Regions from separate parts of the Paenibacillus canaveralius genome, predicted to be linked through region 3. Evidence: riboswitches for the same ligand, from Rfam matches in the RefSeq annotation. Region 3 holds a riboswitch; each other region holds the start of a gene.
What was found. Region 3 has a riboswitch for cyclic di-AMP ahead of ABC395_RS20440 (TrkH family potassium uptake protein). Riboswitches for the same ligand answer to the same signal wherever they lie in the genome.
Positions count from the first base shown of each region.

Region 1: it holds a riboswitch for cyclic di-AMP, as region 3 does, so the genes downstream of both, ABC395_RS06045 (3D domain-containing protein) here and ABC395_RS20440 (TrkH family potassium uptake protein) in region 3, are expected to answer to the same signal.
Region 2: it holds a riboswitch for cyclic di-AMP, as region 3 does, so the genes downstream of both, ABC395_RS00955 (resuscitation-promoting factor) here and ABC395_RS20440 (TrkH family potassium uptake protein) in region 3, are expected to answer to the same signal.

Region 1 covers NZ_JBDFMM010000001.1:1,296,480-1,304,245, forward strand. The annotation lists gene ytvI (sporulation integral membrane protein YtvI) at 1-265, shown strand, start outside; gene ABC395_RS06020 (glycoside hydrolase family 84 protein) at 719-3,304, opposite strand; gene ABC395_RS06025 (spore coat associated protein CotJA) at 3,534-3,719, shown strand; gene ABC395_RS06030 (spore coat protein CotJB) at 3,756-4,022, shown strand; gene ABC395_RS06035 (manganese catalase family protein) at 4,100-4,669, shown strand; gene ABC395_RS06040 (hypothetical protein) at 5,047-5,268, shown strand; cyclic di-AMP (ydaO/yuaA leader) riboswitch at 5,532-5,722, shown strand; gene ABC395_RS06045 (3D domain-containing protein) at 5,734-6,687, shown strand; gene ABC395_RS06050 (polysaccharide deacetylase family protein) at 6,735-7,766, opposite strand, start outside.
Region 2 covers NZ_JBDFMM010000001.1:207,921-218,470, forward strand. The annotation lists gene ABC395_RS00920 (tRNA1(Val) (adenine(37)-N6)-methyltransferase) at 1-125, shown strand, start outside; gene rsmI (16S rRNA (cytidine(1402)-2'-O)-methyltransferase) at 422-1,255, shown strand; gene ABC395_RS00930 (AbrB/MazE/SpoVT family DNA-binding domain-containing protein) at 1,739-1,993, opposite strand; partial or broken gene ABC395_RS00935 (HD domain-containing protein) at 2,334-3,609, shown strand; gene ABC395_RS00940 (TatD family hydrolase) at 3,645-4,412, shown strand; gene ABC395_RS00945 (ABC transporter permease) at 4,395-5,657, opposite strand; gene ABC395_RS00950 (ABC transporter ATP-binding protein) at 5,654-6,397, opposite strand; cyclic di-AMP (ydaO/yuaA leader) riboswitch at 6,686-6,881, shown strand; gene ABC395_RS00955 (resuscitation-promoting factor) at 7,168-8,289, shown strand; gene rnmV (ribonuclease M5) at 8,395-8,940, shown strand; gene rsmA (16S rRNA (adenine(1518)-N(6)/adenine(1519)-N(6))-dimethyltransferase RsmA) at 8,989-9,909, shown strand; gene yabG (sporulation peptidase YabG) at 9,972-10,550, shown strand, end outside.
Region 3 covers NZ_JBDFMM010000001.1:4,524,257-4,534,806, reverse strand. The annotation lists gene ABC395_RS20445 (CPBP family intramembrane glutamic endopeptidase) at 1-921, opposite strand, end outside; cyclic di-AMP (ydaO/yuaA leader) riboswitch at 1,100-1,249, shown strand; gene ABC395_RS20440 (TrkH family potassium uptake protein) at 1,309-2,652, shown strand; gene ABC395_RS20435 (potassium channel family protein) at 2,667-3,329, shown strand; gene ABC395_RS20430 (cation:proton antiporter) at 3,348-4,628, shown strand; gene ABC395_RS20425 (hypothetical protein) at 4,703-4,828, shown strand; gene ABC395_RS20420 (LysR family transcriptional regulator) at 5,101-6,000, opposite strand; gene ABC395_RS20415 (succinate dehydrogenase cytochrome b558 subunit) at 6,293-6,970, shown strand; gene sdhA (succinate dehydrogenase flavoprotein subunit) at 6,963-8,735, shown strand; gene sdhB (succinate dehydrogenase iron-sulfur subunit) at 8,738-9,508, shown strand; gene ABC395_RS20400 (EamA family transporter) at 9,669-10,550, shown strand, end outside.

The DNA.
Region 1 (7,766 bases), 3.2 Mb from region 3:
GGTTTACAGGATGCTGCTGGGCGACCCGGGCATGGCTATGCAGATCATGCTGTTGTTTATCGTAATTACGCTGGCCCGCCGGGTTATCGAACCGAAAATTTTAAGCAATTCAGTCGGAATCAGCGCGCTTGCGGCCATGATTTCCTTATACATCGGATTCGAGCTGATGGGCGTGGCCGGCATGTTTTTGGGGCCGCTGCTTGTCATTCTTTTTCAAACAATGCGGCAGGTCGGACTTCTGCAGTTCAAGATTAACCTGGATTAGAAGGTTTGTTCCATGTAAAAAGAGCCTGTCGCCCGGAGAGCTTATGTTCCGGGATGACAGGCTTTTTATAAGATGCGGGACCGCTTTGAAATCAAGCAGCCGCCAAATAATCCGCACAACGAACCGTCTAACTTGTCTAAGGTATTTTTGGTGAAGCTTTGATGAAAGGACGGAGGAGCCACGGATCAAACACGAATCGACCGCATACGGATCGTGAATCCGCCAGAATGCGCCGTCAACGACAAATCGATCCAAACAAACCACGAATCGATCCCCACAAACTACGAATCAAACACAAACCACGAACAAACACAAACCACGAATCAAACCCCCACAAACCACGAATCAAACCCCCACAAACCACGACAGGACAAGACAGAACACAAACTCCCCTTAAAACTACTGAGTCTCGTTAAACCTGCAAGGGAGTCCACGCCCGCATTTCGCCCTTGATCAGTTCGCCGCCTGGTCACGGTCCGCCGTGACCGAGAACTCGCGGACCATGACCCACTCGGTCTGTGGCGCCCTGCTTTTCAGCCGGATAAAGTGAGCGCGTAAGGGGGCTGCGGGAATGTATTCAATCTCCCGCTGCTCAGAGAACTCCGCCAGTTTCGTCCAGCTGAGGCCATTCAGCGAAGCTTCCAGAGAAGCGCTGCGGATGAGGTCGCCTGCCTGCGGAGCGGCGGGGTCCGGGTGGCCCAGACTGATGCGGATCTGTCGTACCTCCGCCGTCTGCCCCAGATTCACGCCCACGTAATCTCCGGATTGCGGAGCTCTGCCGCTCCAGAAATACGTGTCCGCTCTGCCGTCGGTCATGTTCGCGGGCACGTTGCCCTCCCAGGCGGGAAGTGTGCTGATCGGATCGGTGAACCCGCGGTTCTCACGCCACCGGACATACATCTCGTAGGCCGCCGAGACCCGCTGCAGGAACGGCTCCATGACTCCGTCGGCCGAAACTTTTTTGTTGGGGACCGGGTAGATTCCCTTGTCGACCGAGATGGTTACGCTCCCGTCTCGGATGTCCGCTTTCGCGCCTACTATCGTCATGTTTTTCAGCCATTCTCTGTCTTGGCCCGAGTGAAGGCTGAGTACATAGCCGTCGGCGGGGATGACCGAGTTGTTGCCGCCTTCCCGGACGATGCGTCCGTTCACGACCGTCACCTCGTAACCCCACTCGTTCGTCCCGGTTGTTGCCCCAAATTCCGCTGTATACCGGATAAGCTCGGATTCACCCCGCTCGCGATTCTCGCCGTCGATACGGCGCGAGCCTGTTCTCGGCTCCGCGACCTCGATGTCGACGGTATCCTGCGTGAGGACGGCGGCGTAGGCGGAGTACCGGGCGTCGGCTTCTTCATCGCTGCCCCGCATCATCGCCAGCAGCAGGGAGACGGCGGATTCTCCGGCTTTTCCGTAAAAGCCGGTCTTTTTCAGCCAGTCCGACGTTTCCCTTACGAAATCGGGATTGGGCAATTGACTCAAACGTACCGCTGCCCTGCGCATAGAGCCGAAATATGCGGCCAAACGTGCGGCGGCTTTCTCCGGTACGCCTTTCTCGAAATTTTCCCAGAAATCCGCAAGAAGAGCTGTGAGCTTCGGAGATTCGCCGGTATGAACGGCGGAGGACAGATGATTTTCCGCAAAAATCCGCAGTTCCTTATAAAGAGGTCCTCCGAATTCCTTAAGCGATCTTTCCCAGGATTCCCAGGGCTGATAAGCTTCGGGCTTCCAGGCATATTCGGCTGAAGTAAACAAAGCAAGCAAAGAGGCCTGCAGATGCTCCATCGGATTGGATAAATAACCGAACTGGCCGTGCTTGTGCAAATCGGCGGCCCGGCCCTCCAGAGGTCCGAGAAAAAGCTTTTCACGGACATAATCCGTCACCGGATAGTTATCCCACAAGAGCATGTCATGGTTGAACACCGCGCGGATCCGTTCGGATTCTTCGGAAGTGACAACGGCCGGAGCGATCCCGATTCCCGTCCAGCAGACGAGTATGCCGGGGTCTACCAATTCGGCGAAGCGTTTCCGGTAAGGGCTGCTGCCGTCCTGGTAATATTCCGTCGGCGCGGTAATGAGCCTCGAAGCTCCGGGATGCGCCCCCACGAACTCGCGGTTGAAGCGGTTCAGCAGATAAGCCTGCGCAGCGGCAGCGGGGCTTTCGTCCCCGCCGAACTTCCGCACATCGTCCGCACAGTTGGGATTCTGGAAAATATCGTCCATCAGCAGAGAAAAATGGCGGACTCCGAGCGTCCACATCTGGCTGGCTTTGGCAGTCAGCTTTTGAAATTCCTCGTTCGATGAGAAACAGATGTCGAGCCCGGGCGAGAGCGCGTAAACGAAGCGGACGCCGGCTTTTTCGGCAGCGTCCACATACCTGCGGATATGGCGCAGCTCTTCTTCGGGGTACGGCTCCCGCCAGCGGTCGCGAAGGTACGGATCATCTTTCGGAGCGTACAGGTACGTGTTCATTTTATGATCGCCAAGGAAGGCGATAAGATTTACCCGGTCGTCGGGGGACCACGGGCCGCCGTAGAAGCCTTCCACAACGCCCCTGACGGGGTACGCGGGGAAGTCCCGGATCGTGACGGCCGGCACCGCGGCCATCATCGGGCCTTTACGGATGAGCTGCTTGAGCGTACGGACGGCATAAAGCGTGCCCGTATGATCCGCGCCCGCCAGCACGATCATGCTGCCGCCGCGTTTGCCGCGGCGTGCCGCAAGGGTGTAGCCCTCCTCGGGAATTCCGAGTGGATCGCCGCTGCGACGGCTGCGGAATTCCCGTTGCACGGCGGGATCGGCCGGCAGCTTGCCGATATAGACGGCCAAAGGCATTTTGGCGGCGGAATGCCAGTCTTTGCAGGGAACGACGCGCTTGACGCCGGAGCGGGTAAGAAGACTCCGCAGTTCCAGCAGAGCTTCGGGGGACGTATCCGCGCCCGCCAGGATTCCGGCGGCGGAATACAACGGAACCGTATACCCGCTGTATTCCATCTGCTGAGGGGGCGGGGACGGAAGGGGAGTTTTCGGATGATGTGTCATGCCATCTCACTCCTTTTTTGAAAGGGAAAAAGCTTTCCCCGGATCGTCTCTCTTTCTATCATAAGATATTCATAGAGACGGTAGAGATGACAACCTTGCGGATTATTCCGCTTTTATTTCATGAATCTGGGCGCCCGCCCATACCCCGACTGGGCGAATGCCATATGGTATTGCAGAGCGACACCATTACCGGTTACAAGGAGGAAGCGCATTGTATCCTGAAGTCCGCATGTACCACCCCTTCGTGGGGCCGTTTGATCCCTGTCCGCCGAAACTTGTCAAAACGTACGTAACACCGCCGAACCTGTTTATCCAGTTCCAGCCTATGTGCCTGCCGCAGTTCAGTCCTTATGAAGCTTTGAAGCTCGGTACCCTTTGGCCGGAGCTTTACAGCAACTACGAACCCAAGTGCTAAGCCGGCCGGAAAGCGAAAAAGAGGGGAGCGAACACTATGCAAAAACAGCTGGATGACAATTATTACCGGCTTCTGCACGATCTGCAAGCGGCCGATTTCGTACTGGTCGAACTGACCTTGTACTTGGATACCCATCCCGAAGATAGGAACGCTTTGCAGCAGTTCAATGAATTTTCCCAAAAACGGAAACAAATCGCGCTGGAATACGAGCGTCTGTATGGACCGCTTCTTCAGTACGGGCAAAATGCCCTGCCGCAGCAAACCTGGGAATGGGCCGAAGCTCCCTGGCCGTGGCAGGTGTAACGTGTGCGGAGGGAACTGCAGGTATGGCCTGGCCGGAAGATTTAGCACGGATGTGCTCAAGGAGATGAGGGATTCCAATGTGGATTTACGAGAAAAAACTGCAGTATCCGGTTCGTGTAAGCAAATGCGATCCGCACATGGCCAAACTTCTGATGGAGCAGTACGGGGGTGCGGACGGGGAGCTGTCTGCCGCGCTGCGCTACTTGAACCAGCGTTACACCATTCCGGGCAAAGTGATCGGGGTACTGAATGATATCGGGACCGAAGAATTCGCTCACCTTGAAATGATTGCCACGATGATCTACAAGCTGACGAAAGATGCGACTCCCGAACAGCTTAAAGCGGCGGGATTGGGCGAGTATTACGTCAATCACGATTCCGCTTTGTATTACCAAAACGCGTCGGGTGTGCCGTGGACGGCGTCTTACATTCAAGCGAAGGGCGATCCGATCGCCGACCTGTATGAAGATATCGCGGCGGAAGAAAAGGCCCGCGCCACCTATCAGTGGCTCATTGATCTGACGGATGACGTCGATCTTCAGGATGGCCTGAAATTTCTGCGCGAACGGGAAGTCGTCCACTCGATGCGATTCCGCGAAGCGGTGGAAATACTTAAAGACGAAAGGGCCGCCCAGAAAATTTTCTAGCGGACCGGGCAAAAAGACGGGGAAACCCGTCTTTTTTCAGGAATTTTACGGGAGTTTGGTACGCGGATTTTCGAGTGATATGGAAAAATTGAATAAGATTACTAAATTTACCGGAACATTTCCCCTGCTGAAGGTGTCTTACTTATATATAAGTGACATATAAACCGATCTTTTTAAACGATGATACTGTCTCAGAGCCGGTTATTAGAAGAAGAAAATAGGCAAGAATTATGTCGCACCTACGAAAAATCGTAAAAAATTCGTCTGTTTTCCGGAATAAAATACCACATTTTACCTATAAGTATGATAAACTGGAATAAGTTATTTAGTAATTAGGAATCAAACCTAGATTTTGGAAGTATGAGGAGGCTGCTATTATGGGGATCACTTTAAGTCTGCTGATCGGCATGCTAGTTCTATTAGCGGCATCATTAGGACTGCGAAAACCGAAAGAATTCGACCGGTCCGATAACGTGCCGTTTCGTCCTTTCGATGATATTTACGAAGGGAAAAGGAGTCCGACTGTGGAATCGGCACAAAGCAAAGCAGTCATAAAAATAGAAGAAAAACCGAGAGAGAACAAACGAATCGCCAAATAAATTTCCTCTGGTGGGATGAATTACCTGCCGGAAAGGTGAATAAACGGCGTCTTTTCTGAGAAACTGATGAGAATTACATAAGGGTATGATGAGTAAGGCGTTAATTTTGCGCTCTGCGTTATTGCAAGTGTTAAAGGCAAGAAAGGTATCGATAGGCTTGTTGGAACAGCTTATTGCTCCGGATTAATCGGCGGATTAAAAAAATGAAAAATGTGTTTTTTGCCAATTTGTGTGTGTTTGTTTCTAAAGATGTATGTGATAGCTTGTGTAGAGAGCCGAAACTTCTTCCTTTTCCCGGATTTTCCAGGAGGGGGATGAGGTGCGGGGGATGATTCATTTCGGAACCGTACTTGTATGACGCGGCGTCCGATAGGGGTGAATCGCTGGCAGCAGCGTGGGCGACTTCTCAGTCCGAACCCGACAACTAACCTCGTAGGCAATACCGAGAAGGAGCGTACATCAACTATGGCTTTAAAGCATCATTGGAAAAAAACTTGCGCTACTCTGCTGCTGGGTGCAGTGGTGGCGGTCTCTTCCGCATTCCAGTCCCAGGCGGCTGAAACGGAAGCGGCTAAAAACGACGGCCTGTTGTATTGGAAACTGGCCAAATCTTATCAGGAACTTGCAGTCGGTCTTACCGATACCGGCGGACAAGCAGCCGATTCGGAACTTCCCCAACCCTTCCTGACACCGGAAAATCAAATTCTAGTATTATCCGAACCGAATTCCATGTGGAATTTCGCTTCCCAAATGAGTATGGACGTTCTTGATCTTTTATCGTTGAATCCTGAGGCGGATCCGCTGAATCTGCCGGCAGGAAGCGAGCTCAAAATTGCGGGTGAAGCCGCCCCCGAACAGCTAAAAGCTTTAAATGCGACGGTAAAAAAACCGCCGCAAGCTCAGCTTGCATCAGCCGTGCCAAGCCGGACGGACGCCATAAAACCTTCGGAGGCACTCCAAAAGAACGGCAAGCCGCAGGCTTCCGAGCCAAAGAAATCTACAGAGAAGAAAGCCGTTAAGAAGCCGGCCGCCAAAGCCGCATCGGCTGCCGCAAAATCAGGCCAGACGCTGACAACGGCTGCGGGCAAGCAGGTACAATACAAAAAAGTGCTGAACATCAAGGCATCCGCTTATTCCGCGGACCCGAGCGAGAACGGCGGATATGCCGGAATCGATTACTACGGCAACAAACTGACCGTCGGTACGATCGCGGTTGATCCGAAAGTGATTCCTCTGGGCTCCACCGTCTATGTGACGGGTTACGCTTTCCCGGGTCTTCCGGCCAAGGGGATGATCGCCAAAGCGACGGATATCGGCGGCGCGATCAAAGGCAGCCGGATCGATATTTTTGTTCCGGGTTCCAAAGAGAAAGTAAATAACTTTGGCTACCAAAGTGTGAAAGTATACATTCTTAAATAACAGAGCCGAAAAGAAGGCGGGAGCGGATGCTCCCGTCTTTTTGCGCGTTAAAGATCTTTCGATATTCCCATCAGATCCGGAACCGTGACCAGTTTATAGCCGCTCGATTTCAAGGAACGGATCAGATCGGGGAGGGCCGAAACCGTACCGCTGAGATCGTGCTTGTCGTTTCCTCCCGCGCTGTGCTGCAGAATGATCGAACCGGCCCGGGCATTATCCACGATGTTATGATACACCTGCTTGCCCGACAATCCCTTCCAGTCCAGGGAATCCACGTCCCAGTTTATTACCAGCAGGCGGTGGTCAGACATCCAGCGAACCTGCTCTTCATTGATGGCTCCGTAAGGAGGCCGCACCAGCCGCGGCGTATAGCCGGCCAACTGTTTGATAATGTCTTGGGTGCGCATAATTTGCGAAGAAAACTCCGAGGCGGTCAGTTTGGGCATAAAAGGATGACTGTACGAGTGGTTTCCCACAACATGTCCTTCCCGTACCATCCGGCCGATCATCTCGGGGTGTGCCCGAGCACGGCTCCCGATTACAAAGAAAGTAGCTTTTACTTGATTCTTTTTCAAAATATCCAGCACTTGCGGCGTGTATTTGAGATCGGGCCCGTCATCGAACGTGAGCGCGATTTTTTTTCCTTGGGAAGTTCCTCTCATCCGGAAAACCGTCGGGTATTTATGATGAATCTCGGCTAAACTCAGCTTGCGCTGCTCCGATTTCCGGAGAGTACCCGTCTGATGATGTTTTTGGACGGGGACGTCTTTCTTTTTCGGCTCCGGTGTGGGAGCGGCTGTTTTTTTAACTTTTTTAGCCGGTAAAGAAGGTAAAAGGAGCGGCACCGCAGGTAATGCCTGTGGAGCGGCAGATTTTTTTTCCTTTATCGCCGGAGTTTTAACGGACGGTTTTTTAGCAGGCGCGGGTACAGATGACGCCGCCGGTTCTTCGCTTAGAGAGTGCGGGATAAAACGGTTCTCGTCCAGCCGTGAAGAGACGGAGCCCTCGCCCGGCACCTTTGCCGGAGAGCATGCGGAGACGAAGGCCAGCAAAATGGCGGCTGAGGCAGCCAAGGCTGC
Region 2 (10,550 bases), 4.3 Mb from region 3:
CGCTCTTCGTTCACGAGGAAGGCGGAAGATATTGCGGCGAACTCCACGCCGTGTTTTACGGAGAGAAAAATGAGCTGGAATCGGGCGGGAATAAAGCCCCGGAAAACGAAAGAAACAGAGGATAACCGGCATGAATTTTAACATACAGCGAAGCTATATAATGAAGAAAGACGATCAGCGCCAATTCGGGAAGGAGGGAGATGCGGCTAATGCGGTGGTGGAAACAGAGTATGAGTATGGGGCCGGGAAAGCAAAGGAACAAGCAGCCCTAGAATCAAAAGATTCACTGAACCCGGAAAAGCAGGCCGAGGCTAAAGCAATCGGCAAAAATAAGTTCGGCCACGATGCCGTCTCATCTACGCCGGATCAGATTAAGGGAAGGGGCCGCAGCCGGGAAACGGAGAAGGCGGCGGGTACGGGAATGCTCTATCTGGTCGGCACTCCGATCGGCAATCTCGAAGACATGACCTACCGGGCCGTCCGCATCCTCAAGGAAGCGGACCTAATCGCCGCGGAGGATACGCGCCAGACCCGCAAGCTGCTGACTCACTTCGACATTTCCGGGAGGCTCGTCAGCTATCACGAGCATAACAAGCAGGCGAGCGGCCCAGAGCTGATCCGGCTCATGAGCGAGGGGCAGACCGTCGCGCTCGTCAGCGATGCGGGGCTGCCGGCGATCTCCGATCCCGGGCACGATTTGGTCCGGCTCGCAATAGAAGCCGGAGTCAGGGTCGTGCCGGTTCCGGGAGCGAACGCGGCCTTGTCGGCCCTTATCGCCTCAGGGCTCCCTACCGATGAATTTACTTTCATCGGATTCCTGCCGCGCGATAAGAAAGATCAGCAGCGGGAGCTGGCGCGGCTTGCGCCTGCGCAGGGCACGCTGCTGTTCTACGAATCCCCCCATCGGGTTGTCCGTACGCTCGAGCAGATGCTCGAATCATGGGGGGATCGTGAGATCTGCCTGGCGCGCGAATTGACGAAGCGCTATGAAGAGTTCGGGCGCGGCCGGATCAGCGGTGCGCTGGCTCATCTCGCCGAGCATCCGCCTCAAGGCGAGTACGTGGTCCTCGTGGAGGGACGCAGCGCGGCCGAAACGGCGGAGGCGGAAGCCGCATGGTGGAAGGAGCTATCGCTGGAGGCGCATGCCGCCCATTACATGGAGCAGGGGCTTAACAAGAAGGAAGCGATCAAAAAGACCGCTTCCGACAGGGGGCTGCCGAAGCGGGACGTCTACAACGAACTGCTTCAGAATTGAGTCTCCGGCGGTGGGGAAATCAACCTGAGATTTCGGGGAGGCAAGACGGTTGACCACCGTCCTGTGATACTGCACCGGGCACAGGCAGCACGCGGTACGCAATCTTGGGGCCGGTATATTTTCGCCCGAGCAATCAGGAACGCGGATAACCGGTGCCGATCACAGGACTTTTCTTTCTGCGTCCCAAATACGCATAGGTGTTAAGCGAAAGCCGGACTGGGATGCTTCATCCGTATCAAGCGAAGCATACGGCCAGGCCGGAGACATACGCTTGGAAACGTCGAAGCTTTTCACAGTTTCCTTCTGCCCCAAGTACCCGGGCGTCGTACACTTGTTCTAAAGCAAGCTTTTTCATCCCTCCGGACAAAAAAATGTCCCCAATCCGTGACGGTGGTCCGCCGGGATCAGAGACGTAGAGGAGATATGAAAAAGGTTAGAATTACCAATGGGAACTTTGCTAGTTCTTATTATATACTATTTTTCTTATTTTGTCACAGGTATTGGCATTTCATTTAAACATTCGTGACAAACAATTTTTCCTTTGAAATAAGTCACATTTTCAGCGTTTCCGCAGAAGATACAAGCAGGCTCATACTTCTTAAGCATGATGCGCTCGCCGTCTACATAAATCTCCAGCGCGTCTTTTTCACCGATACCGAGTGTACGGCGAAGTTCGATTGGAATAACGACACGCCCCAATTCGTCGACTTTTCTTACAATACCTGTGGATTTCATCATATATAAAAGCTCCTTCCAATCTACTGAAATAATTAATCGTCATTATTCGACATAGTTTTCGATATTCATGATACCAAGCATTCCCAAAATAGTCAACCCAAAATTGGTCTCTAATTGCAGTTTTTATATTTAATGAATTCTTTGTGAAAAGCCGAATTCCTCCTTAACCCTTAAAAATAAGTGGATCTATTGCGGTTAAACGCTTTCTTCTAAAGTGACAATTGTTTTATTTTTGTGACAAGTAACGCTTAGTTTGGAAAATAACTTGTAACATTATTCGACAAAATACTTGCTTAAATGAGCAAATAGTCGGATTTTATGTCGAAAAGGAGACGCAAAAATGATAGAAGAAAAAGTTTTTAAAGACCCTGTCCATAAATACATTTATGTGCAGGACCGCACGGTTTGGGACCTCATCAACACCAAGGAATTTCAGCGGCTGCGGCGAATCCGCCAGCTGGGCACATCCTTCCTGACTTTTCACGGTGCGGAGCACAGTCGTTTTTCTCACTCGCTTGGCGTTTACGAGATTACGAGAAAGATTATTTCCCAGTTTGAAAGAAACTCGTATGCGGACTGGCCGGAGGAGGAAAGGCTGCTTTGCCTGTGCGCCGCTCTGCTGCATGATGTCGGTCACGGACCGTTTTCCCACTCTATAGAAAAAGTATTCGGAACGAATCACGAAAATTGGTCCTGCCGGATCATTTTAGGTGACAGTGAAGTGAATCAGGTGCTCTCGAAGGTCTCGCCGACATTTGCTCATGATGTTGCCGGTGTCATTTGCAAAACGTATCGCAAGGAGATTGTAACGAGTCTTGTCTCTTCCCAGTCTCGATGCCGACAGGATGGATTATTTGCTGCGGGACGCGTATTTTACCGGGGTTAATTACGGAACTTTCGATCTGGAGCGTATTCTAAGGGTAGTCCGGCCTTATAAAGGGAAAATTGTCGTAAAAGAGAGCGGGATGCATGCCGTCGAAGATTATTTAATGTCCCGTTACCAGATGTACTGGCAGGTTTATTTTCACCCGGTTACAAGGAGCGCGGAAATTTTGCTGGGGAAAGTTCTGGAGTGCGCCAAAGCACTGTTCGAAGACGGTTACTCGTTTACGTTTATGCCGGAACCTATCCTTCATCTTTTCCAAGGGAAGCTGTCGCTGGACGATTATTTCCTTCTAGACGAATCTTTGATGCAGACGGTTTTGATGTATTGGAGTTTGGAAAAAGATCCCGTACTGGCTGATTTGTCCGGACGTTTTCTTCACCGCCGTCTGTTTAAGTTCACCGCCGTGGAAGAGTGGGACAAAGAGCTGCTGACGGAATTCCGCGACGCTTTGGAGGAGGCCGGATTCGATGCGGATTATTACCTGGAGCTGGATTTCCCGTCGGACCAGTCGTATGACGTGTACCGGCCCGATACGGGCAAGGAAGACAAACAGCCTATTTTGCTGCTTGATGGCCAGGATAAACTGACGGAAATTTCGGTGCGCTCCGAAATCGTCAAATCGATCTCGGGTATCCACATGGGACAGCACCGCATTTATTATCCCGCCGAGTTGTTTGAAAAAGAGGGCGGCAGGGCTTCGGCCCTCCGCAAGAAGCTGTTCGACGCCTAACTCAAAAAACAGACGAAACAAAAGGAGTTCCCGTTATGCTGACCGATACTCATACTCATATGAACAATGAAGCTTTCAATGAAGACCGTGACGAAGCCATCCAAAGGGCTTGGGACAACGGAGTGACCCGGATCGTTAACGTAGGGTTCAACCGCGAAACCATTCCTTCTTCCATCGAGCTTGCCGAGAAGTACGATTTCATATGGTCGACGGTAGGCTGGCATCCGACGGATGCCGTGGATATGCGGCCGGGTGATCTTGAATGGATCGAGGAGCTGTGCAAGCACGAGAAAGTAGTGGCGATCGGGGAGATCGGGCTGGACTATCACTGGGATACGTCCCCGAAAGATGTGCAGGCGAAAGTGTTCCGCGAGCAGATCCGCCTTGCACGCAAGGTCGGGCTTCCTATCGTGATCCATAACCGCGAGGCTCATCAAGATATCGTCCAGATCCTGAGAGAAGAAAAAGCCGCCGAAGTCGGCGGCATTATGCACTGCTATTCCGGAAGCTGGGAAACGGCGAAGATGTGTCTGGATATGCATTTTCATATTTCCTTCGGCGGGCCCATTACGTTCAAAAACGCCAAGCAGCCCAAGGAAGTTCTGAAACAGGTGCCGCTTGACCGCCTGCTCATTGAAACGGACGCGCCTTATTTGACGCCGCATCCGTTCCGGGGCAAGCGCAACGAGACGTCCTACGTGCGTCTCGTTGCCGAAGCGGCCGCCGAGCTGCGCGGCATGAGCCTCGAGGAGCTCGCAAAGGTCACGACGGACAATGCCGTGCGCCTACTCGGCCTCAAATGAAGCGGTAAATTTCCGCTTCATGACCGTGGCGCACAGCACGAGGCCGAGCGCGAGGCCCGCGAGCGGAGCGGCTGCATAGACGCCCGCTCCGCTTAACAGCATCAGCAGGGTCAAAACGAGCCCCTGCAGGGCGAAGGCGGCACTGATGATCCGTACCACGGCGTCCACTTTACGGCGCGGATCTACCGGATAGGTCTGCAGCCAGAACGTGTAGCGGTGCGACTGCTCCAGAGAGGTGAGCTGAATCAGCGAGATGAACAGGGCCACGACGCACACGGCGGCGGCTACCGGCGCGGACTGAACGGCCGCGGCCGCCAGACCTGCCACGAGCGTGATCCGAACCACGATGCCGAGCAGTTCCGAACGGACGAACGTCTTCGTGAAGAGATACGGGTAAAGCGAGGAAGAACGGAACGAATACCGGTTCGTAATGCCCGCCAGCCATTGTCTCTGCTTCACCCGCACCGGAAGCTGCGGCACATCGGCGAATCCGCTGAAAAACAAGTACAGCCGGTACTGCTGCTTGCGGTCGTTGTCGATGAGATAATCCCAGGCGACGCCCATTGCCCGTTGTCCGGGCCCGAGCCTGTACGCGACCGCCCAGACGGCAAGTCCCGCCAAGAGAACGATTCCGCCCGGAAGCGGGCCCGTACCGAACAAGGCGAAGACGACTGCCGCGCTTGCGATCCAGCGGTACCCCGCCGAGACCAGACGCCATCCGGGAGAAGAAAAACGGCCTTCCTGCCAAGATCCGAGCAGGTTGGCTGTTTTTATTAGAAGAACAAAAATCGCCATCAGCCATAAAGGCTGTCCCTCCGTGCCCGTGCAGTGTTTGTACAAAGGCCAAGCAATCAGCATCAGGACAATGGAGCGTGCGGCCTGGATTCCCAAACTGTAGCGGAAAGCCGCCCGGAAGAACACATTCATAACGGGTTCCAGAGGCAGCAGAAATACCCGGTCCGCATTCTTTAGAAGGGTTCGCACCGAGCCGGCCGCAAGAGCCGGAACGAGGAGGAGCAGAACAATCCAAATGTAGGGAAAAGATGTCGGAAGCTGCTGAAGGATTTTTGCATAATAATAGGAAGAAACGATAAAAATCAGGAAAAGAAAACCGAAAAACTGGCTTCTTGCGACATAAGCCCAGTAGCGGGACGTTTCCTGCCGGTAATGGTCGAATCTGCGCTTCCACAGCTGGCGGACAGCCCCGGCCGTGCCCGCTCTGTGAACGGCTGCTTCCTGGTTCATGCCGGATTCCTCCGCACCAGCTCATAGAACAGCTCGTCCAGCGTCGCATCGGACAGCCCGGTCTGTTGTCTCAATTCCTCCAGCGTGCCTTGGGCAAGAATTCTCCCCTGATGGAGAACGACGAACCGGTCGCAGTATCTTTCGATCGTGGCCAGGATGTGGGAACAGATCAGGAAGCTTGCGCCTCTGCTCTTGAAATCCGCCATAATGTCGAGAAGAGAACGCATCGCCAGCGGGTCAAGACCGAGGAACGGCTCGTCAATGACATAAAGCGCGGGCTCGACAAGAAACGCATTCATGATCATGACTTTCTGCTTCATCCCTTTGGAGAGCTGGCCCGGGAAGCTTTTGCGCTTGGGCTCCATCTGGAACTCGCTCATCAGGCGGCCGGCACGTTCCTTGAACGCTTCCTTCGGAATATCGTAAGCCATCGCCGTCAGTTCCAAATGCTCTTCAATCGTCAGATCGTCGTACAATTCGGGAGACTCCGGGACGAAAGAATACGACGACCGGTAGCCGAGAGGATCTTCCTCCAAGGTCCGGTTGCGGATGCGGACACTGCCTTCCTGGGGCTTCAGAAGTCCGAGGATGTGTTTGATGGTCGTGCTTTTCCCTGCTCCGTTGAGTCCGATCAGACCGACCATTTCACCTTGTCCGACTGTAATTTCGAGATCGCGCAGAATCGGTTTTCCGGGTAAATAGCCTCCGCTGAGACGGGAAATGTGAAGAATTGGATCCATGCCTTCACCTGCTTTTCTTCAATCGGTTATTGCGGCTTCGGGCCTTTTCGGGCGGTTTGCCGTATCTTTTATTATAGTCAAAAAATGCCTGGAAGCCCAATCCCCAAGCGGAACGGCGGAAATGGGGAAAACTAGAAGCGAGATAACGGGAGAAAAAAGGAGAACGACTGCAAGATAATTAGATAAATGCCGTTGGTTTGGTTAAATTTGCTTATTTTTAAGGAATATGACCCCTTTACAGGTTGGATATTTGAGCGTAATATACTTTCATGATAACTTAATAAACGCCAAGTTTTAACGCTGAGTTTCCGTAAAAGGAAAACGGGGGAACCGCTGTCAAGGTCGGCACAGCTTTTGAGCCGATACAACAGGAAACAATTTGGGGTGAATCTCAATGGCAGGTGCAGGCAGCACCGCCGGCGAGTAGGGCAGCTCCCACGGCCCGAATCCGTCAGCTAACCTCGTAAGCGTACCGGGAGAGATAACCAACTGTCGTGTCATTCTGTTTAGTCGCGCTCACACACAGGCCACCGGGAAGCTTTCTATTTCCGATGGCCTTTTTTGTTCCATATCGGACGGGTATTCGACCCGCATACAGGTAAACATCAAGCGGAGGTGATGCAGACCCCGTAAAGACTGAGAGCAACCGGTCAGCCGGCGGGAAAGAAGCCAATTGCAAGGGTTCCGTTAGGAACCGCCAAATAAACCTAAGTCGCGTCCAAATCATCATGCGTATCACAGAGGCGAGGCTTTGAAGGAGGACCGAAGAAGTGGGCAATATCTCGCAACCAGAGACCCATGTTAAGCGATCATCCAGCATGTCCTTCGCATTGCGATGGAAGCATGAAAACTTGCGTATGATCATCCTTGCAGCTATCATTTCATTCGCTTTGACTTTCATGTTTTTGGTGTTGTTATACGGTACGGCTGGTAAGAGCGTATCATTGGTGGTAAACGGACGAGAAACCGTTGTGGAAACAAGACAATGGGTCCTGCAGCGCCTACTGGATGAACAAGCCATTACAATCGGTGAGCACGATCAGGTATCTATGCCGCTGGACGGCAAGATTCAAGACGGTCAGAAGATTGTCATCGATCATGCATCACCCGTGCAGCTAACTGCCGACGGGCAGACACAAACGGTGCACACCACTGCGAAAACGGTAGATAGAGTTCTGCAAGATTTAAATATTTCGCTGGGTGAGCACGACAAAGTGACTCCGGCCAAAGACACGGTGCTTTCAGCCAATGCGGCTATCGAAGTTGTCCGGGTGAAGAAAGAAACGGAAGAAATTTCGGAGCCGATCGCTTTCAGTGTGGTCAAGAAATCCGATGAAGATCTGCTGAAAGGCAAGGAGCAGGTCGTACAGGAGGGCCAGGAAGGCGTATTGGTCAAAAAGAAAGAGAAGATTTTCGAAAACGGAAAACTCGTATCCGAGCAGGTTATCGATCAAGCAGTCAAAAACGCCAGTGTGGATAAGATTGTGGCTGTAGGCACAAAAAATCCGGTCGTTACGGTGGCAGCCGCATCCGAACCGGTTAAGCCTAAGCAGGTAACTAAAGCAGGTACCAACATAGACGCGAAGAAAATATTAAAGAACGTTACCTTGACCGCTTACTCTTCCCAAGAGCCGGGCGTCGGTAACCGGACGGCCAGCGGAACCAAACCCGTACAGGGCCAAACGATTGCCGTGGATCCATCCGTCGTGCCGTTAGGCTGGTGGGTGTACATTGAAGGAATCGGATACCGCCGTGCGGAAGATACGGGCGGTGCCATTAAAAACCAGAAAATGGACGTTTATTTCGACAGCATGAGTTATGCGAAGACTTTCGGTGTGAAACGGGGATATACCGTTTATGTCATCGGCCCGAATAAACCGACACAAGATTAGGATAACATGTTACCTGTAACGAAGATTTACAAACCGGTAACAAACCGTATGCAAAAAGAAGAGGGATGCCCTCTTCTTTTTGTGCGCTTAAGAGAGGATAAGAACATGATCAAAGAAATCATTGTTGTCGAAGGAAAAGACGATACAACCGCCATCAAGCGGGCGGTCGAAGCGGATACGATCGAAACCGGGGGATCGGCAATCAACCGGGCGATTCTGGATCGTATCCGGCTGGCCCAGGAACGAAGAGGGGTAATTGTCTTTACGGATCCGGACCATGCGGGCGAACGCATCCGTAAAATCATTTCGGGCAAGGTTCCCGGCTGCAAGCACGCTTTTCTCCCCCAGGAACTTGCGGAGAAGCGCGGCGACATCGGAGTGGAGAACGCGACGCCTGAGGCCATAAGATCGGCCCTGGCCAACGTGAAGACTGAGTATGAAGGCGCCGTATCATTGTTAACCTGGGAAGATTTGATTGCGGCGGGCCTTATTGTTCACCCCGATGCCGCGGCCAGAAGGCTCGAAGTAGGAAAAAAGCTCGGAATCGGGTATTGTAATGGTAAGCAGTTTTACAAGCGCTGCGCCGCTTTTCAAATTTCCCGGGAAGAGTTCGAGGCTGCCGTTGAGCAGCTGGACCGTCCGGAGCAATAATTTACGCAGAGGCGGCTTCCGTCAGGAACGGAAGCTTGGAGGATGACTATGAACTCAAATGGACAAGGCGGCGGCCCGTTCTTTGCTTCTGAAGATGTGGCAACGCCCAAACGCACCAAAGATATTCTAAACCGGCACAATCTCGTGCTCAAAAAAAGTCTGGGACAGAACTTTCTCACGGACGGGAATGTCCTGCGCAACATCATTTCCGCGGCTGAGCTCTCTCCCGAGAAGGGAGCGCTGGAGATCGGGCCCGGCATCGGCGCGTTAACCCAGCAGCTGGCGAAGGAAGCCGGGCGTGTCGTCGCGGTGGAGATCGATCAGCGTCTGCTCCCCATCCTGCGGGAGACGCTGTCGCCCTATCCGTCGGCCGAGGTCGTTCACGGCGACGTATTGAAGCTCGATCTGAGACAGCTGATCGAGGAGAAATTCTCCGGCTTGTCCGGAATCAGCGTCGTCGCCAACCTTCCTTATTACATCACGACGCCGATCATCATGAAGCTGCTCGAAGAGAAGCTTCCGCTCGAAAACATCGTCGTGATGATCCAGAAGGAAGTGGCGGACCGGATGGCGGCCAAGCCGGGCGGCAAGGAGTACGGCAGCCTCAGCATCGCCGTACAATTCTACTGCGAAGCGGAACTGGTCACGATCGTTCCGCGCACCGTTTTCGTGCCGCAGCCGAACGTAGACTCGGCTGTGATCCGCCTGCGTCTGCGCAAAGGACCCCCCGTCGAAGTGGCGGACGAAGACTTCTTCTTCGAGGTGGTACAAGCCAGCTTTGCGCAGCGGCGCAAAACGATCTATAACAACCTCGGAGCCCGGTTCTTCTCCAAAGAGAACAAGCGCGATTTGGAGGCTCTTCTGCTGGAGGCGGGCATCGAGCCCAGCCGCCGCGGCGAAACGCTCAGCATGGAAGAATACGGCCGCGTGACGGAAGCTCTGCGGAACTGCCCCACCTGCAGCAAATAGAAGCGGGCTAATCACCAATTGCCCACCCCTGCCATACGATAGGCTTAGGAGGGGATGGCTTCATGAGGCAAGGCGATCTGGCGACCCGCAAATCCTACGGCAACGATATCATTTTTCGAATCCAGGAGATCGATACGACAAGGGCGATTCTTCGGGGCGTCGATTTTCGCCTGCTGGCGGACGCTCCCATTGCCGATTTATCCCGCGTAACGGCCGTCCGCGATTCGGACTTTCCGAGAGTAAATCTGCCCAGGGTAGGCGAGACAATCCGCAGCATCCGCCAGTTTCGTCAGGAGCTGTACCGGCTCAACGATAATCTGGTGCGTAATAAGCTGCCCGAGAATACGCAATATTTCGAGATGCCGGGTAAAATCCTGCATCTGGACGGCGACCCGAACTATCTGCGCAAAAGCATGAATTTGTACGGGGAGCTCCGCATTCCTGCGGAGGGCTTCTATGTGAGCGAATCTCAGATGGCTGTCACCCTGCAGCGGCTTCTGCCGCAGGTGAAGCCCGACATCGTCGTTGTCACGGGACATGACGGCCTGCTGAAAAACAGAAAGAAGCTGGACGTACACCAGCTCGACAGCTATAAAAACTCGCTTCACTTCGTCAGAGCCGTCCAGGTCGCGCGGCAGTAC
Region 3 (10,550 bases):
GCTTCTCGTCAGTGTGCTGCCGGCTTTGTAGGCCGGGTACATGTTGATGTTGTTCATGACGTAGATCACGGCATACACGGCCGTTAACAGGACGCCCCGGGAAAAATCGACCGTTCTCCATTTAAGCACGGTGTAGCCCAGAGCAATCAGGGCCATCAGGGCATTGCCCCACAAGCTGATGCGTGTCCATATGGAGGCGGTATCCTCCTGGTGTTCCAGCCATGCGGTAAAAGCGGCTGGGAGAGCGAACGACTGGGTGAACGAGGAAACGGAGGCGCCCTCCAGTTCCACACCGATCGTCAGCTTCGCGTCCCCGACCGGCTCTTTCTGCCGCTCGAACAGCAGCTGGCCGGATTTGGCGGCAGGCGGACTGATCCGCTTGAACTCCGCCTCTTCGTAGCCCTGCTTCGCTATCGCTTCCCGTGCGAGCTTCTCCGCATCGAGAGCGGTCACGGCCGCCCGTTTTTCGCCGCCGGTGCCCGTCCAGCCGATGACGGCTTTCGTCGTCATATGGATATCGATAATCCACTTGCGGTCGGAGGGAGAAGGCTCGGCGAGCTCTACCCGGTAATAATCGACGGGTATCCGGCCGGCGTAGCTTTTGTCATACACCTTTTGAAGCTTCTCTTTGGTCAGGTAGCCGCTCAGTTCCTTTTCCGATTGATAGCTGACGAAAGTGCCGGGAGAGCCTCCGGCCGTAACGCTGCCGGTACCGCTTTCGACATCGGTGGCAGTCCGCTGCCGCAGCCATTCGACCGCCGCGTCCGCGGCCTGTTCTTTCGTAATGGTGGCTGCCGTTTCGTAAGGATCGGAACCGGCCGGAGCGGCCCCGGTATTGTAGATATAAACCACGGCCGCATACAGAAGGAATCCGGTCAGGGCCAGAAGCAGCAGCGGTTTATCCGGACCGTATTTTTTCATGGTCAGCTCCTTCTCCGATCGTTTTTTTTACCGTATCACAGTTTGCGTAAGGATGCCAATTCGTGTCTCCCAGTTAGCTGCAGGAAGATTGTCTAAGTTTCCTGCCGTAAAATCCGGTTAAAAGGGCTTTGTGCTTGTTTAATAACAGATATATAATGCGGATGATCATTTCTTCTCACAACTTCATACGCCGAATTTCCGCAGGAAAACGGGGGAACCATACATTGGGGTGAATTTTACCGCTTGTGCCTGAATCGGGCAGGGTAAATAGGGTGGCCTGTACATCCGAATCCGTCAGCTAACTTCGTAGGCGACCAGCAGGAACCATAACCGAAAGGGCAGTGGGACTCCAGTGTCTTTTTTGTGCTTCATATAGGAGGAAATCATGTGTTAAAAAAGTCGAGATTTACGCCGCCGCAGATTCTCGTTCTCGGGTTCGCGCTCATTATTCTTATCGGCTCCGGCCTGCTGATGCTGCCGATCTCGTCAACGGACGGGCTTCCGCTTCCGTTTATCGACGCCCTTTTCACGGCCACCTCGGCCACCTGTGTGACAGGTCTGGTCGTGGTTGACACCGGAACGCATTTTACGACGTTCGGGCAAATCGTAATTATTTCGCTCATTCAAATCGGCGGCCTCGGTTTTATGAGCATGGCGACGCTTTTTGCCTTCATCCTGCGCAAGAAGATATCGCTCCGCGAAAGACTGCTGCTCCAGGAAGCCCTGAACCAGGGCAGCATGGAAGGTATCGTACGCCTATTCCGGAAAGTACTGATTTACTCGCTGACGATCGAAGGAGTAGCGGCTGTCCTGTTCACGGCCCGCTGGTCGGTGGATCTCGGTTTTCCGAAGGGACTGTACTATGGCATCTGGCACGCCGTTTCCTTTTTCAACAATGCCGGGTTTGACCTGTTCGGTCCGATCACGGGCCCCTTCACTTCACTGACCGCTTACGCCGACGACTTTATTACCAATGTAGTGACGATGGGGCTCATCGTTCTGGGCGGAATCGGTTTTATCGTGATGTCCGATGTGATGGATTACCGGAAAACGAAGAGGCTGACCCTTCACTCCAAAGTGGTGCTGAGCGCCACAAGTATTCTGATCGTGACCGGAGCACTCGTGATTTTCATCTTCGAGTATTCCAATTCGAAAACGCTGGGCTCGCTGGACTTCGGCGGCAAGATTCTCGCTTCGTTTTTTCAATCGGTCACACCGCGTACGGCGGGGGCGAACACGCTTGATCTCGCCTCTATCCGCCAGGCCACTCAATTTTTTATGATCATCCTGATGTTTATCGGGGCTTCTCCGGGATCTACCGGGGGCGGCATCAAGACGACTACGTTTACGATGCTTGTTGGAGCCATCGTCGCGATGGTGCGAGGCAAAGAAGATATCGTCTTCTTCCGCAACCGTCTCGGCAAGGAACGAATTTTGAAGGCGATCACGCTGACGATGTTTGCACTTTTTCTTGTTATTTTTGTCACCATGCTGCTGTCTACGACGGAAGATCATGAGTTTCTTATGATTTTATATGAAGTGACTTCGGCATTCGGCACCGTTGGACTCACCCTGGGGCTGACTACGAAGCTTACCCTGTTCGGTAAGGTCATGATCGCCCTCACCATGTTCGCCGGACGTCTCGGTCCCCTTACACTGGCTTACGCGCTGCAGCCTAAGGCCGAGAAAGAGCTTTACCGTTATCCCGAAGGAAAAATCACGATAGGTTAAGGAGAAACAAAACAATGGCTTTCATTCAATATGCAGTTATCGGACTCGGACGCTTCGGTTCCAGTTTATCCAAAGAATTGACTCAGCTCGGGCATGAGGTGCTGGGCATCGACAGAGACGAAGAGAAAGTGGACGAGATGAGCGACAAGCTCACCCATACCGTAGTGGCGGACGCGACGGACGAAGAGGTTCTCCGCTCGCTCGGCGTCCGTAATTTCGACTGCGCCGTCGTGGCTATCGGGGACAACATCCAGGCGAGTATCATGGCCGCCATTCTGCTGAAAGAGCTTGGCGTCAAAACGGTCGTCGCGAAGGCGCTGACCGATCAGCATGCCAAAGTGCTGGAGAAAATCGGCGTGGACCGGATTATTTTTCCGGAGCGGGACATGGGCGTGCGGGTGGCTCATCAGCTTGTGTCGCCGAATCTTCTCGATTATATCGAGTTGTCCAAAAACTACACCATCGCCGAACTCGTCGTATCCCGGCGTATATCCGGTCTGACCCTGAAGGAGCTTGATCCGCGGGCCAAATACGGATGCAGCATCGTCGCCATCAATAAAACGGACGACGTGATTATCGCACCTACCGCCGAAGATGTCCTGCACGAGAAAGACGTTATGGTCGTTATCGGCACGAAAGAGCAGATCGATACGTTTGAGAGCCGCGTAATCCGGTAAAATAAGGGGCGTATGCGCATGGAGAACAGTTTTACACAGCTCATTGATTATGAGCTGTATTTATTTATCCTGATCGTGGTGCTGGGCATGCTGTTCGGCAAATTGGCGGGGTGGCTCCGCCTGCCCGATGTGGCCCTTTTTCTGATCGCGGGGATGATTTTCGGACAAGCGTTTCACTGGATCGCCGAGCCGAGCGGCTCGCTGACCAACCAGTTCATTCTGGTCGTAGGCTCGACGCTCATTCTGTTCGACGGAGGACGCAATATCCGGCTGAGCGGGCTGAAGAATGTCTGGATCTCCGTCACGCTGCTGAGCATCCCGGGCGTCATTCTTACGTGCGGGGCGGTCGCGGTCGCTTCCCACTGGTTTCTCGGCCTGCCCTGGCTGCACGCGCTTCTGCTCGGTGCCATCATATCTTCCACCGATCCGGCTACGCTCATTCCCGTGTTCAAGCAGGTGAGCATCCGCACCAAGGTGCGGGAGACGGTGGAGAGCGAGTCGGCATTCAATGACGCGACGGGCTCCATTCTTACTTTCTCGCTGATTGCCGTTCTTCTGGGAACGGAGCAGGTATCCGTCGCTTCCGGCGCATGGCAGTTTGTGAAAACCGCTTTGGGCGGGCTGGCGGTCGGCGCCGTTATCGGGTATGCGGGAGCCTTCCTGACCGCGCACGTCAAAATCGGTTTCCTGCGCGATTACGCGACCATTCTGATGCTGGCGGCGGCTTTCGGCTCTTACCTCGCGGGTGAGCAACTGGGAGTCAGCGGTTTTATGGCCACGTTCACGGCCGGGCTGATCTGGGGCAATTCCGATGTCTTCAAGCTGCATATGGAAGATAAGAAGCAGGAGATGAACCATTTCTCGGAAAATGTGACCGTTCTGATGCGCATGCTGATTTTCATTCTGCTCGGCAGCCAGGTTAATTTTCCGCTGCTCCTCAAGTATTTGTGGCCGAGTCTCGGCATTATTTTCGTGTTTATGTTAATCGCCCGTCCGCTGGCCGTGCTTGTCTGCACGCTGCCGGACCGCAAAGCGAAATGGACCTGGAGAGAGATTGTGTTCATGTTTTGGGTGAGGGAAACCGGCGTTATTCCTGCGGCTCTTTCCGGCATGGTGGCCGGGCTTGGCATCGCCCAAGCGGATCTGATCGCGTCCGTTACGTTTATGGCGGTGCTGATCACCATCCTGTTCCAGGCGAGCACCACGGCCTTTGTGGCGCGTAAGCTGGGCCTTGAGGAGGCTGAAGGGGGCATTGGAGGCGCAGACAGCGTTCCGCCCGCGAAGCCGAGACCGCAGTAATGGAAAGTTTCGCATTCGGAGAATAAAACCAATGGAAACCGTAACCGCCTTTGCTTCCCGCAGGGGCGGTTTTTTTGACGAAAAAAAGAACCCCTACAGGCCGTGGGGCGGACAGGTTCTATGCAGTGCTGGCAGGGGCGCTCAGACGGCCTCTCCGGAGCATCGGCGTGCTTGACGGCACAGCCGACATTCAGGCTTAACCGAAAAGCACGACGTATAGCCGCTTTACGGTGGGCATCACCGAGTGGGCACAGCCCATATACGGGTACAATCGAGATGCGGGCCTCATCGAGATATGGACAATCGGCATAAGGACACAATCGGCATAAGGCACAAGTGACATACGGGTGCAACAGACGTACGGGTACAACCAAGATGGGGCCGCCAACTTGCGAGGATAGCCGAGATATGGGGCCTCACCGCATAAGGGTTTCAGGCGCTCGCGCGGCTGCGGCCCTTGCCTGGTCCCGGCTTATTGGCTTAAGCCCGCGAAATGCGCCTTGGCCTTGCGGATGAAATGCGCGACCGCCTCGTTCTGGTGGGTTTCCTTCACGAAAATCAGCGAGGTGGTCCGCGGCGTTTTCATAAGCTCGGGCAGTTCCCGGACGCAAAGCCCGTCATGCTCGGACGAACGGTCGTGCAGGTACGACCTCGGCAGCAGTGTGGCCGCCTGGCACGTAACGACGAGCCGCATGATCGCTTCGAACGAGTCGATTTCCATTTTGACGTCGGGAAAAATAAAAAAGCGGTGAAACAGCTCGTCGGTGAGCACGCGGTACCAGGTGCCCTTGGAGAAGAGGATCATCGAGAGGCCGTTCAAGTCGGCGATGGACAGCTCCTCGCGTTCCAGGTAAGGATGGCCCTGCGGCAGCACCAGACAGAGATGGTCGTCGAAAAGAGGCTCGCAGGCAAGGCCGGGCTGGTCGATAGAGGAGGCGACGAGGCCGATGTCGACTTTCTTCTCTTTGACCATCATGACGATCTCGTGAGTCTTGCCGGTGAGGGCTTTCATGTCCGTAGACGGATATTCCGCCAGGTACATCGTCACGAGCTCGGGGAGTGTGGTCTGCAGCGTAGTCAGACTCGCTCCGATGGTCAGGCTCATATGGCGCCCGGCGGTTTTATATTCGTACAGAGTCTGCATGAAACGGCGTTCGCCCTGTCTCTGCTCCAAAGCATACTCGTATGCGATCTCGCCGGCCCGGGTCAAATCGAGTCGCTTGCCTTTGCGGGAGAAGAGCTGGACGCCGAGCTGCTCCTCGAGCTTCATGATCTTGCGCGATAAGGCAGGCTGCGACAAATTTAGCACCTGCGACGCTTTATTCAAGCTGGCCTGTTCGACAACGACAGCAAAAACGTCGAGATGTTCCATAATCCGTGCCTCCCTGGGGTTTAATTTCTTCTTATTATGCAAAAATATTATAATGAATATAAAAAAACAGCAATTCCATTATAAGCGATAAAGAGGTACGATGTATATGTCACCAGTTGTTCACAAAAATTTCGGCTCATTGTCGCTAATCCGAGGCAGGAAAAAGCGATGAGTGTGCCTTTTTTGGCGGTTGACGGTCCCCGGACAGGGGAGTACAATGGAATTTGGTTTTGTCTGGAATTGTCGAGACGTATCGTGTCGAGGCGAAAATTTGAGGGGGGAAGCATTACTAATGGGCAAGAACTCGTATTTTAACCGCAAGCTGCATTCCTTGCTTGGCGTTATTCCGGTTGGTTTCTTCTTGATCGAGCATTTGCTTACCAACTTTGAAGCAACTAAGGGACCTGAAGCGTTTGTGGATCAAATCAACTGGCTGAACAGCCTGCCGCTCGTGCTTGTGCTCGAGATCGTCGGGATCTGGATTCCGCTGCTGTACCATGCCGTTTACGGCCTGTACGTGGCGTTCACGGCCCGCAACAACGTAAGCCGCTACGGCTATTTCCGCAACCAGATGTTTTTGTGGCAGCGGATCACGGGGGTTCTTACCTTCCTGTTCGTGGCATGGCATTTCTTTGAAACGCGTTTTCAAGTGGCAATCGGCAACGTAGAGCATGAACGCTTAGGACAGACGATGCATGACATCGTATCTCAGCCTCTTTTGCTGACTATATACGTAATCGGCGTTATCGCCGCGTCTTTCCATTTTACAAACGGCATGTGGTCGTTCCTCGTCAGCTGGGGCATCACGGTGGGCCCGCGTGCCCAACGCGTATCTTCCTATATCTGGATCGGCTTGTTCCTTGTTATGTCCGTGATGTTCATCGCATCTCTCGTAGCATTTAAAGACCCGCAATTTCAGGAGCTTCCTGTCGTTAGCGGAATGATCGGAGGGGTGACCAGCAATGGCTAATTCAAAAGTAATTGTCGTCGGCGGCGGTCTGGCCGGCCTGATGGCAACCATTAAGGCAGCGGAAGCGGGTGTGCCCGTACAGCTTTTCTCCCTGGTTCCTGTAAAACGTTCCCACTCCGTGTGCGCCCAAGGCGGCATCAACGGTGCGGTTAATACGAAAGGCGAAGGCGACTCCACTTGGGAGCACTTTGACGATACGGTATACGGCGGCGACTTCCTCGCCAACCAGCCGCCGGTTAAGGCGATGTGTGACGCGGCTCCCGGCATTATCCACTTGATGGACCGGATGGGCGTTATGTTCAACCGGACACCGGAAGGTCTTCTTGATTTCCGCCGTTTCGGCGGTACGAAGTACCACCGTACGGCATTTGCCGGCGCTACGACAGGCCAGCAGTTGCTTTACGCGCTCGACGAGCAGGTCCGCCGTTTCGAAACAGCGGGACTCGTCACGAAGTTCGAGCACTGGGAATTCCTCGGCGCGGTCATTGATGACGACGGCGTCTGCCGCGGGATCGCGGCCCAGGATCTGCGCAACATGGAAATTCAGACTTTCTCTTCCGATGCCGTTATTATGGCAACCGGAGGTCCCGGTATCATTTTCGGCAAAACGACGAACTCCGTTATCAACACCGGTACGGCGGCAAGCGCCGTGTACCAGCAGGGCGTTTACTACGCGAACGGCGAGTTCATCCAGATTCACCCGACCGCGATTCCGGGCGACGACAAGCTCCGCCTGATGTCCGAATCCGCGCGCGGTGAAGGCGGACGCGTATGGACGTATAAAGACGGCAAGCCTTGGTACTTCCTTGAGGAAAAATACCCGGCTTACGGAAACCTGGTACCGCGTGATATCGCGACCCGTGAAATTTTCCACGTTTGTAACGACCTGAAGCTCGGCATCAACGGCGAGAACATGGTTTACCTGGATCTGTCCCACAAAGATCCGAAAGAACTGGACGTTAAGCTGGGCGGCATCATCGAAATTTATGAGAAATTCACAGGCGACGATCCGCGGAAGCTTCCGATGAAGATTTTCCCTGCGGTTCACTATTCGATGGGCGGCATCTGGGTCGATTACAACCAAATGACGAACATTCCGGGCTTGTTCGCGGCAGGCGAGTGCGATTACTCCGTTCACGGGGCGAACCGTCTCGGCGCGAACTCCCTCGTATCCGCTATTTTCGGCGGTATGGTGGCGGGTCCTAAAGCAATCGAATATATCCAAGGTCTCGACAAGCACGTGGAAGATATGTCCACCGCCATGTTTGACCGCGAGAAGCAGAAGCACACCGATCGTTACGAAAGCCTGCTTAAAATGGACGGCAAGGAAAATGCTTACGTCATCCACAAAGAGCTTGGCGAGCTGATGACTTCGAACATGACTGTCGTTCGTTACAACAAAAATCTCGAAGATACGATCGTCAAGATTAAAGAATATAAAGAACGTTTCCAGAATATCAACATGACGGATACGGCACGCTGGAACAACCAGGGCGTAGCCTTCACGAGACAGCTCTGGAACATGCTCGAACTTTCCGAAGCGATGACGCTGGGCGCTCTTCTGCGTAACGAGAGCCGCGGCGCTCACTACAAGCCGGAGTTCCCTGAACGCGATGACGACAACTTCCTGAAGACGACCAAAGCGAAGTGGACCCCTCAAGGTCCGGTTATCGAATACGAGGACGTAGACGTATCGCTTATCGCACCGCGTAAACGCGATTACACTACGGACAAGAAGAAGAAAGAGAAAGAGGGAGGGCATTGATCATGGCCGAAGCGCAAACAGCAGTACCAAGCAAAACGGTCAAGTTTATCGTCACCCGTCAAGACAGCCCGGAATCGGCTCCTTACAAAGAGGAGTTTGAAATCCCGTACCGTCCGAATATGAACGTGATCAGCGCTTTGATGGAAGTCCAGCGCAATCCGAAAAAATCGGACGGCGGCGAAACGACTCCGGTTTGCTGGGAGTCCAACTGTCTCGAGGAAGTATGCGGCGCCTGCTCCATGATTATCAACGGCAAAGCGCGTCAAGCCTGCGCAGCCTTGATCGACAAGCTGGAACAGCCTATCCGCGTTGAACCGATGCGTACGTTCCCGGTCGTAAGAGACCTGGTTATCGACCGCACCCGGATGTTCAACGCCCTCAAGAAAGTGAAAGCATGGATTCCGATCGACGGTACGTACGATCTGGGTCCGGGACCGCGTATGGCGGAATCGAAGCGTCAGTGGGCTTATGAGCTTTCCAAGTGCATGACGTGCGGCGTATGTCTGGAAGTTTGCCCGAACGTGAACGAGAAGACAAGCTTTATCGGTCCTGCCGCGGTCTCGCAAGTCCGCCTGTTCAACTCTCACCCTACGGGAGAAATGAACAAGGATGAGCGTCTCGATACGCTGATGGAAGACGGAGGCATCGAGGGCTGCGGTAACTCGCAGAACTGTGTGCGTTCTTGCCCGAAAGGCATTCCGCTCACGACTTCCATCGCGGAGATGAACAAGGACACCACGAAACGTCTTTTCAAAAAATGGTTGGGCATGTAATCACGCCTGCCCCGCATAGAATAAAGAATACGGCACTTCCGCGCAGCACTTCCGCGCGGAAGTGCTTTTGTTATGAAAAGAAAATCTGCGGCATGCTAATGAAATAAAGCGTAAGCGTTCCACGCCGTTTAGTTCGGAAAGAGAGAAGGGGAGCAACACCATGTGGAAAGCGATTATTCTAGTCTTCCTGGGAGCATGCAGTTACGGGATGCTCTCTACGTTCGTTAAATTCGCGTATGACGCGGGTTTCGAGCCGGGTGAGGTAGTAGGCGCCCAGAACTTGTTCGGCACGCTGATCTCGCTTGTACTCGTTCTGACGCTATCCCGCCATAAGATGAAGCCGGGGCAGTGGATTCCGCTTCTTATGGTGGGGCTGACAACCGGTTCGACCGGTATTTTATATTACAATTCGCTGCAGACGGTTCCGGCCTCCATCGCCATCGTACTGCTGTTCCAGTTCACCTGGATCGGCGTTATTCTGGAAGCGGTGCTGGAACGCAAAAAACCGAGCCGCGCGAAGGCGGTCTCCCTGGTTCTGCTCTTGATCGGAACGGGGTTGGCCTCCGGCGTGGCCGATCTGGGCTCCATCGATTTACCCGTAACGGGGGTGGTTCTCGGCCTGCTGTCTGCCGTGACCTACACCGGTTTTATTTATTTCAGCGGCAAGGTGAGTACGGGAGTTCCGGCAATCAACCGGACGTTGATGATGAATATGGGAGGGCTTTTGCTCGTATTCGTTTATCATACGCCGAGTTTTATATGGAACGGCGCGCTCGGGGAGGGACTATGGAAATATGCGCTGCTCGTGGGGTTGTTCGGAGTTGTTATTCCGACCGTGTGCTTTAACTACGGTATGCCGAAGCTGGGTACGGGTCTGGGTTCCATCCTGGGGGCGGCCGAGCTGCCCGTAGCGGTCGTGCTGTCGGCGGCGGTGCTTCGGGAGAACGTGTCATTGATTCAGTGGGCGGGCGTCCTGCTTATTCTTTTCGGAATCGCCTACCCTCACCTGCGGAGAGGAAAAGCAGGGGAGCTTAAGCCGGCT